3 regions of the Vibrio ostreae genome follow, and region 3 is predicted to be linked to each of the others. Evidence: predicted binding sites of a transcription regulator. Region 3 holds the regulator's gene; each other region holds the start of a gene.
The links. The regulator PurR, encoded in region 3, represses purine synthesis genes. The targets are predictions, from matches to a motif close to TNANGNAAACGTTTNCNTNA.
Positions count from the first base shown of each region.

Region 1: purM (phosphoribosylformylglycinamidine cyclo-ligase) is a predicted target of PurR. The motif match lies at 1,995-2,014, and genes of this name have one in related genera.
Region 2: KNV97_RS06525 (NCS2 family permease) is a predicted target of PurR. The motif match lies at 1,866-1,885, and genes of this name have one in related genera.

Region 1 is NZ_CP076643.1:134,586-137,869, forward strand. Features, by position in the region: gene KNV97_RS06760 (class II glutamine amidotransferase) at 1-149, shown strand, start outside; gene purN (phosphoribosylglycinamide formyltransferase) at 251-889, opposite strand; gene purM (phosphoribosylformylglycinamidine cyclo-ligase) at 893-1,933, opposite strand; gene upp (uracil phosphoribosyltransferase) at 2,255-2,881, shown strand; gene rluF (23S rRNA pseudouridine(2604) synthase RluF) at 2,965-3,284, opposite strand, start outside.
Region 2 is NZ_CP076643.1:82,065-85,348, forward strand. Features, by position in the region: gene KNV97_RS06515 (TRAP transporter small permease subunit) at 1-324, shown strand, start outside; gene KNV97_RS06520 (TRAP transporter large permease) at 314-1,633, shown strand; gene KNV97_RS06525 (NCS2 family permease) at 1,908-3,200, shown strand; gene gpt (xanthine phosphoribosyltransferase) at 3,240-3,284, shown strand, end outside.
Region 3 is NZ_CP076643.1:739,720-743,003, reverse strand. Features, by position in the region: gene torD (molecular chaperone TorD) at 1-421, shown strand, start outside; gene purR (HTH-type transcriptional repressor PurR) at 761-1,768, shown strand; cyclic di-GMP riboswitch class I at 1,932-2,016, shown strand; gene KNV97_RS09530 (TfoX/Sxy family DNA transformation protein) at 2,134-2,724, shown strand; gene KNV97_RS09525 (TVP38/TMEM64 family protein) at 2,901-3,284, shown strand, end outside.

The DNA of each region.
Region 1 (3,284 bases), 610 kb from region 3:
TGAATGAAATCTGGCAACGCATGAAGCCCGGAGAGTATAACCTGTTCCATTGTGGCGAGCTGATTGCAACCAATGTTGAGCAACTGGCGGATGTTGAGTTTGTACCGGGTAAACCGGGAGACCAGTCGCCGAAAGCGCCATTGGCGTAGCCCCGGCATCTGCCAGTCGTTGGGGCGGGTTGGGACAAATAAAAAGGGTTGATATGCTATCAACCCTTTTTTGTTGTCAACTTTGTCCCGGACGCAGACGGTTACTGGTCAGGATGGCCGTGGATGCCGAGCGGATTACCATCAAGATAGGCTTTACCGTCTTTCATCTCTAGGCGTCCTTCAACAAACCACTGGGTCACCAGTGGGTAGATGCGGTATTCCTGCTCCTGAACGCGTTTGGTCAGGCTATCCACCGTATCTTCATCGTAGATGGGTACACTGGCTTGCAGAATCACCGGGCCACCATCAAGTTGCTCGGTAACGAAATGAACACTGGTACCGTGCTCTTCATCACCGGCATGGATAGCGCGTTGATAGGTGTTCAACCCCGGGTATTTCGGCAACAGTGACGGGTGAATATTGATCATGCGCCCCATGTAATGGCGCACGAATTCACTGCTCAGAATTCGCATGTAACCGGCCAGAACTATCAGGTCCGGCTGATATTCATCGATCTGTTGCATCAGGGCGTGATCGAATGCATCACGCGTTTCAAACGCTTTTGGATCGACAAACACTGCAGCCGCACCTGCTTTTTTAGCCCGTTCTAAGCCATAAGCAGTTGCTTTGTTTGAAAAAACAGCCGTTACTTTGCCATCGCCAATACTTGTTTCACAAGCATCGATGATCGCTTGTAAATTGGTACCATTTCCTGAAACTAAAACAACAATACTTTTCATTGATTATTTGATCTCTACTTGCTCTTCATTTTCCTGAGCAGCGGCGATTTCACCAATAACCCATGCGGTTTCACCTTCTTGCTGCAGCAGTTCTACCGCAGCCTGAGCCTGATCTTTTGGCAGTGCAATCACAAGGCCGACACCACAGTTAAATGTACGGTACATTTCGTGAGTGTTTACATTGCCCTGCTGTTGCAGCCATGTGAAGATTGCAGGCCATTCCCAGCTCTTGCCGTCGATAACCGCTTTAGTGCCTTCTGGCAGTACGCGAGGAATGTTTTCCCAGAAACCACCACCAGTGATGTGAGAAATCGCATGAATGTCATGCTCAGCAATCAGTTTTAAACCTGATTTGATGTAAATTCGGGTTGGCTCCAGAAGGTGTTCGCCGATTGCTTTACCTTCCAGTAGCTCGTTTTTGTCAGCGCCGGATACTTCCAGGATCTTACGAACCAGAGAGTAGCCGTTTGAGTGAGGGCCGCTGGAGCCCACAGCAATCAGTGCGTCGCCGGCGGCAACTTTGCTGCCGTCAATGATATCTTCTTTTTCGACCACACCGACACAAAAACCTGCCACGTCATAGTCTTCACCTTCGTACATGCCTGGCATTTCAGCAGTTTCACCACCGATCAGGGCACAGCCAGCTTGCAGACAACCGTCAGCAATGCCGGATACTACGTCGGCTGCGGTATCCACGTCTAGTTTACCAGTTGCATAGTAGTCAAGGAAAAACAGTGGTTCAGCGCCTTGTACAATCAGGTCGTTTACACACATCGCAACCAGGTCGATACCAATGGTGTCATGCTTTTTCATATCCAAAGCAAGACGTAGTTTGGTACCCACACCATCCGTGCCTGACACCAGGACCGGTTGTTTGTATTTGGTTGGGAGTTCACACAATGCACCAAAGCCACCAATGCCACCCATTACCTCTGGGCGACGAGTACGCTTTACTGCACCTTTAATTCGTTCAACAAGCGCGTTGCCTGCATCGATATCTACGCCAGCATCTTTGTAGCTAAGAGAAGTGTTGTTGCCGCTCACGGGGAAAGTCCTCGATCTAGTTGGATATGAAAACGGCGTTATTCTACAGGGCTTAAAACAAAAAGGAAAACGTTTGCGTCAGTTTTTTTCTGCCATTTTTGTAACCTGAAATTTTTCCGCCAAATTTGATTTTTCCGCCTCGAACCGGATCCTGGATGAGGCAGGCTTGTGGGGCAAAGGTTATGTGGCACAAGGGCTAAAGGGCGGAATAAGCGCGCTGAATCGGGCCATGACAGCGCTAAAAATCCCGGACAAACGTCAACATAAGGAGAATTTCAGTGTATAATCGGAAAGTTTGATTAAATTATGCCGGAGATGGAAATGAAAGTTGTTGAAGTGAAACACCCTCTAGTGAAACATAAAATTGGCCTGATGCGAGAAGGTGATATCAGCACTAAACGTTTTCGTGAGTTAGCAACCGAAGTTGGCAGCCTGCTGACTTATGAGGCCACCGCTGACTTTGAAACTGAAACAGTCACCATTGAAGGCTGGAACGGCCCGGTTGAAGTAGAGCAAATTAAAGGTAAAAAAGTAACGGTAGTGCCGATTCTGCGTGCTGGTCTGGGCATGATGGATGGCGTTCTGGAGCACATGCCGAGCGCACGCATCAGCGTAGTCGGTATTTACCGTGATGAAGAGACACTTGAGCCGGTACCTTATTTCAATAAGCTGGCCTCGAACATGGAAGAGCGTATTGCTCTGGTGGTCGATCCTATGCTGGCGACCGGTGGTTCTATGATTGCAACCATCGATCTTCTGAAAGAGAAAGGCTGTAACCAGATTAAAGTTCTGGTGCTGGTGGCTGCGCCTGAAGGTGTTGAAGCTCTGGAAAAAGCGCACCCGGATGTTGAGCTGTACACAGCGGCTATCGATAAGAAACTTAATGATAAAGGTTATATCGTTCCAGGCCTGGGTGATGCCGGTGATAAGATCTTCGGTACTAAGTAAGCTTTAACGCGCTTGTTATCAATTGAAAAGGGAGCCAGTGGCTCCCTTTTTATTGGCAAATCATCGTGTTCGGCGTGATGGTACTATTTTTTCAGGCTCAGTGTGCCACCTTTGCGTGGCGTGACATTAGGCTTATGAGAGGTGTTGGAAACGTAACTTTTTGGTTTACGTGCAGCAGGCGCTTTGTCGCTGTAAGTCTTAGCGTTGTCGCGTTCTGCCTTGCCGTTCGACCGCTCTGACTGGCGCTGCTGGCCTTTTTTCGAGTTCGGTGCATGACGGTATTCATCGGCATTATGGCCGCGGAACGTTTTTGGGTTACGGCGTGCTTTCGAATGCTGGTTTTCTTCGCGGCTGTCATACAGCTTGGCATCCGTCGCTTTACGAATACGCTGACCATTATGGC
Region 2 (3,284 bases), 660 kb from region 3:
ACCGGCATCCTGGCGATTGGTTTCTTGGCGGTGATGGCCAAAACCTGCGGCAGCATGTTTTTTGAAGCTCTGGAGTTTAACTATAAAACTCAGAGCGAGTGGGCGCCTGCTATGCACCACTTCTGGCTGATGATTACCGTTTCTGCCGTCATCTTTATCGCCGAATATTCCACTGAGCTGATCGCAAACCTGTTCTTTTTGATCAAAGGCCGCGAACTCAATGGCGATGTTCACAAACACGTCCATCTGAGCGAACAGCCGTTTAAGGTCGACAACGACCAGTTGAATTGCGTTTTTGACAAGGAGAACACAAATGGGCATTGAGATGTTAACCCTGGTGTTACTGGGTTGTATTCTGACCGCGTTTGTCCTCGGTGCTCAGGTGGGCCTGGCACTGGGCGGAATTGCCATGGGGGTCGGTTACCTGACCTGGGGCGAGTCGATGTTCAACATCATTCCGACTACAGTGGAAAGCACCTTCTTTAATTTCATCCTGCTCGCTATCCCGCTCTATATCTACATGGGGCAAATCCTGACCCGTTCCGGGATCGGTGATGCGATGTTTAATGCCAGCCAGCTGCTGATTGGCCGCCTGCGTGGTTCTCTGGCGATTAGCGTCATTGGAGTGTGTTCGATGATTGGTGCCATGGTGGGCATTATCGGTGCCGGTATCATGACCTCAAGCTCGATCGCGCTCAAACCTATGTTGGAACGTGGTTACGATAAGAAGCTGGCGCTGGGGGTGATCATGGCCGGAGGCTCGCTGGGGATCCTGATTCCGCCGAGTATTCCGATGATCATGTTTGCTTCGGCGACGCAGAACTCGGTCGGCAAGATGTTTCTTGGCGCTATGATTCCGGCGCTGATTACTATTGTTCTGTTGATCGCTTACGTGGTGATCAGCTGTAAGATGCGCCCAGAGCGTGCGCCGCTCGACAGTGACAACGACATCGAGATCCCGAAAGGGTATGAGATGTTTAAGACCATTCGCGATGGGGCCTCTTCTTTTGCGCTGATCGTCATTGTGCTGGGCAGTATTATTGCCGGGATCGCGACGCCAACCGAATCCGGTGCGCTGGGGGTAGTCGGGGCGATTCTGCTGTCGATTCTGTTTAAACGCTTTAAGCCTGAGTTGTTGATACGCTCAGGTATGCAGACCGCTATGCTGGTTAGTGTGGCCATGTGGATCATTCTCGGCGCGTCGGTATTCAGTAATTTCCATTTGCTGATGGGGATTCAGGGTATGGTATCAGGCTTTACCCGCGACCTCGACCTGCCGCCGATTGTGATTATCATGATGTTCCAGGTGATCATGCTGTTGCTGGGTTTCATCATTGATGAGTTCATCATCGTACTGATGTGTGCGCCGATTTTCACGCCGGTTGCCGTATCGCTCGGTTATGACCCGATTTGGTTCGGGGTGCTGATGATTCTTAACATCGTGATTGCGGTGCAGACACCACCTTATGGTTTTGCCTTGTTCTACCTGAAAGGTATCGCGCCGAAAGGGGTGACGATGATGGATCTGTACAAGTCGGTGACACCATTCATTCTGGTTCAGTTCACCGTGCTGGTCATCTGTATGCTGTTCCCGGAACTGGTCACCTGGTTGCCTAACAAGGTGATGAATTAGCGGGGTTGAAATGTGATCAACTGAAGTATATTCTGCAACTCTCCTGGCGCTGATTCAGTAAAGGGAGAGTTGGATCTCATTTTTCCAAGTCATTAAAAAAATTGGTATTTTTGCTCTAAAAACCCGCGTTTTTGTGTCATTCTGGCCTTATTCTGTTCCTGCCTGCTTCTCGTTCCCATAAATTCTGTCTGGAATTTGTGATTTGATAACTTTATAATCTGCGCCCAATCGATTACGCAACCGTTTACTCTTTTACCTTTATTAGGAATCGAACATGCTGGAAAGGCTATTCAAACTCAGTGAATATGGCACTAACGTGCGCACTGAAGTCATTGCCGGGATCACCACCTTCCTGACCATGGCTTACATTATTTTTGTTAACCCTGCGATTCTTTCCGACGCCGGAATGGATCACGGCGCCGTGTTTGTCGCGACCTGTCTGGCAGCGGCGGTCGGCTGTTTCATCATGGGCTTCGTGGCTAACTACCCCATCGCACAGGCGCCGGGTATGGGTCTGAACGCATTCTTCACTTACTCAGTTGTACTGGGTATGGGTTACACCTGGCAGGTTGCGCTGGCAGCAGTATTCTGCTCGGGCGTGCTGTTTATCATTCTGAGTCTGTTCAAGATTCGTGAGTGGATCATCAACTCGATTCCATTGTCGCTGCGCACCGGTATCTCGGCGGGTATCGGCCTGTTTCTGGCGTTCATCGCGCTGAAGAATGCGGGTATCGTGGTTGATAACCCGGCAACTCTGGTTTCACTGGGTGGCATCACTTCTCTGCCTGCAGTGCTGGGTTCTCTGGGCTTCTTCCTGACCATCGCGCTGGTCCACCGCAACGTGAAAGGTGCTGTTATGATCGCAATCCTGGCGATTACTGCACTGGGTCTGCTGTTTGGTGATGTACAGTGGGGCGGCATTGTGTCTGCGCCACCAAGTATTGCGCCGACATTCCTGCAACTGGATTTCTCTTCTGTATTTGAAGTCGGCATGATTTCGGTTGTGTTTGCCTTCTTGTTCGTCGATCTGTTTGACACTGCCGGTACGCTGGTGGGTGTGGCAAGTAAAGCGAACCTGATTGGCGAAGACGGCAAAATTCCACGTCTTAACCGCGCACTGCTGGCGGACTCTACCGCAACTTCAGTGGGCGCTCTGCTGGGTACCTCAAACACTACCTCTTACGTTGAGAGTGTATCAGGTGTCGCAGCAGGCGGTCGTACCGGTCTGACTGCGGTTGTGGTTGGCATTCTGTTTGTGCTTGCACTATTCTTCTCGCCATTAGCGGGTATGATTCCGGCTTACGCAACGTCAGGTGCGCTGTTTTATGTGGCGATTCTGATGTTGTCTGGTCTGGTTAGCATCGACTGGCGTGACCTGACCGAAGCGGCGCCAACCGTCGTGACCTGTCTGCTGATGCCACTGACTTTCTCGATTGCAGAAGGTATCTCAATGGGCTTTATCGCTTACGCAGTGATCAAGCTTCTGAGTGGCAAAGGTCGCAGCGTATCACTCAGTGTCTGGGTGATGGCAATTATCTTCGCGGCTAAATACATTGTGGCTGCGTAAGCGCAGTCCACTACATTTTTTAAAGTTAGGTTTATCACAATGAGCAAAAAATTCGTTATCACTTGGGACAATATGCAGAAGTAC
Region 3 (3,284 bases):
GCTCGCCGCCGATTTTTGCCGTTTGTTTCAGGGGATCCAACCTCAAGCGCCTATCCCCTGCGCTTCTCATTACAACAACACATCCACTCCCGGCCATGACACAGCTGCGTCAGAAATGGCGCAGCTGATGAAAGCCGCCGGCATTGCTAATCCCTCACCGACGCAACCTGCCGATCACATCGCGGTGGAACTCGACTTTCTCGGTCATATGATCATGCGCAGCAATGAGCTGGAGAAACCGGTCCATATGGAGCAGGCATTCGCTGAACAGGCCATTTTTATCGAGAACAGTTTAATCAATTGGGTGCCACAATTTGCCCAGCGGTGCCGTGAGCATGACACCTTCGGATTTTACGCGGCCGTCACTGACCTGCTGGTTGCGTTATTAAAACTCGACTTAGCCTATCTCACCAACGAGTAACAGGCTTTTATAGCGCTTTAGGTGACCTAACCGGTCCGATTTAGTGATGATAATTTAGACTCATCCGATGAATTTCGTTGCGACTTAGAGCGTTGCAGTCTAGAATCTTGGCCGCAAACGATAAAATACAACGTTAAGATGCAAACCGCTGTTTAAGGGCGGTTTTTGTGTTTTTACTACTTATAGGCTTCACTTTGTGTAAAAGCCTAACCGCTGCTGAACCTGAGCATGGCTTCCCCCGAACGGCGGGATATACTGCTCAACGGGCAACATCCATCATGACGTATACCGTTCATGACACAATATTGTTGCATCGGCAGTCATCGACAGGACAAACCTATGGCTACGATTAAAGACGTTGCTCGCCTGGCCGGCGTTTCAACAACAACCGTATCTCACGTAATTAACAAAACCCGTTTCGTTGCAGAAGCTACACAAGAAAAAGTGATGGAAGCGGTAAAAGAGCTGAATTATGCACCAAGTGCCGTAGCTCGCAGCTTAAAATGCAACACCACCCGTACGATCGGTATGCTGGTAACCCAGTCAACCAACCTGTTTTTCTCAGAAGTGATCGATGGCGTAGAAAGTTACTGCTACCGGCAGGGTTACACGCTGATTTTATGTAACACCGGCGGCATCTATGAAAAGCAACGTGACTACATCCGCATGCTGGCAGAAAAGCGTGTTGATGGCATGCTGGTGATGTGTTCGGATCTGACCGAAGAACTGCTGGAAATGCTTGAAGCACATAAAGACATTCCGAAAGTGATCATGGACTGGGGCCCGGAAACTTCTCAGGCCGATAAAATCATGGACAACTCAGAAGAAGGGGGTTACCTCGCGACAAAATATCTGATTGACCATGGACATCAGGATATAGCCTGTCTGAGCGGCCATTTTGTCAAAGCGGCTTGTCAGGAACGTATTGCGGGCTTCCGTCGTGCGATGGCTGAAGCCAATCTGCCGGTATGTGAAGACTGGATCCTGGAAGGTAACTTCGAATGTGATACCGCTGTACTGGCGGCAGACAAGTTGATTGCCATGGATAAGCGTCCAACTGCCGTGTTCTGTTTCAATGACACCATGGCTTTGGGTCTGATCAGCCGTCTGCAACAACGCGGTGTACGTGTACCGGATGATATGTCTGTGATTGGTTACGACAACATCGAATTAGCCGAATATTTCTCACCACCGCTGACGACTATCCACCAGCCAAAACGTCGCGTGGGTAAAAACGCATTTGAGATCCTGCTGGAGCGCATCAAGGATAAAGAACACGAGCGCCGTGTATTCGAGATGCATCCGGAAATAGTAGTACGTGATACGGTAAAACACTTGACAAAATAAGGGTTTTATCGAAAATACGCATCGCATCCCATATGAGCACGCGTTAGTTGTGTTAATTTTGTTGCACCCGTTAAATATAAACTTTAGAATGAGTATCACATTTGCAGACTGTAAATGTGATACTCATTCAATGATTTAATCATCCTTTGATAAAAAGGAGATGTCACGCACAGGGCAAACCATCTGAAAAGGTGGGACGCAAAGCCTCCGGCCTGAACCAGTTTCTGGTAGGTAGCGGGGTTACCGATGGCAAAAATGCATTAATTACGAAGTTGACTCCCTACTGACACACATACTGCATTCTTTTGCTACTCTCTCGGACCTGATTTTGGTGGCGTATTAATTAATACACCGAGACTTAAAGCATGGATAAACCAATACTTAAAGATTCAATGCGGCTATTCGAACAATTAGGACGCGTTAAATCTCGTTCAATGTTCGGCGGATTCGGCATTTTTGTCGATGACACCATGTTCGCATTAGTAGTTAATGATAAATTACACATACGTGCCGACGACGCTTCAACTGCAAAATTTAAGCAACAAGGTTTCGAACCCTATGTTTATAAGAAGCGGGGTTTCCCGGTCGTAACCAAATATTTTGCGTTACCGGAAGACTGTTGGTCAGACACCGGACGTATTCTGGAAGATGCTAAAGCTGCACTTGCCGTTGCAAAAGCAGAACGGGAAACACAAGCCCAGGCAAAACCAGATCGTTTAAAAGACTTACCTAACCTGCGATTAGCGACAGAACGAATGCTGAAAAAAGCCGGCATTCAAAGCGTTGAAGACTTGCAGGAAAAAGGCGCCGTAGAAGCTTACAAAGCAGTTAGACAGTCACATACTTCAGATGTCGGTTTGGAACTTCTGTGGGCACTGGAAGGCGCGATAGAGGGCAAGCACTGGTCAGTAATCCCTCAGGCACGTCGCGACGAGTTGTTACAACGTTTGTCTTAATCCCTTAAAAATCAGAGCAACTTCACTTAATAAAGCACTCGCAAATGCGGGTGCTTTTTTTGTTGTTGGGTGAAATTTGGTTTATGGTGAAAGAAAAACACGATAAAACCTGTCTCACTAATTATCTAGCAAAACATCGCTATTTATCTTTCAGGTTATCACCATCAGGAGCACATATGAGTCGCAAGTGGGTTTGGGGAATTCTGCTTATCGGGATTATCTTAACAGCCAGTATTGTATTGGGCCCTTCCCTGACTCTGGAGAATGCGAAGTTACAGCAATCATTACTCAATGAGTATATTCAGAGCCATTTAATTTCAGCCGCCGCTCTCTATTTCTTCAGCTATCTGGTGATCACAGCATTATCTATTCCGGGCGCAGCGGTTGTCACACTACTGGGGGCCGCGCTGTTTGGTTTTTGGTTAAGCCTGCTGCTGGTCTCATTTGCCAGTACCCTGGGTGCCACACTGGCTTTTCTCAGCAGTCGGTTTCTGCTGCGTGAATGGGTGCAAAAGCGATTTGGGGCCAAGTTGGAAACCATCAACCGCGGTATGGATCGT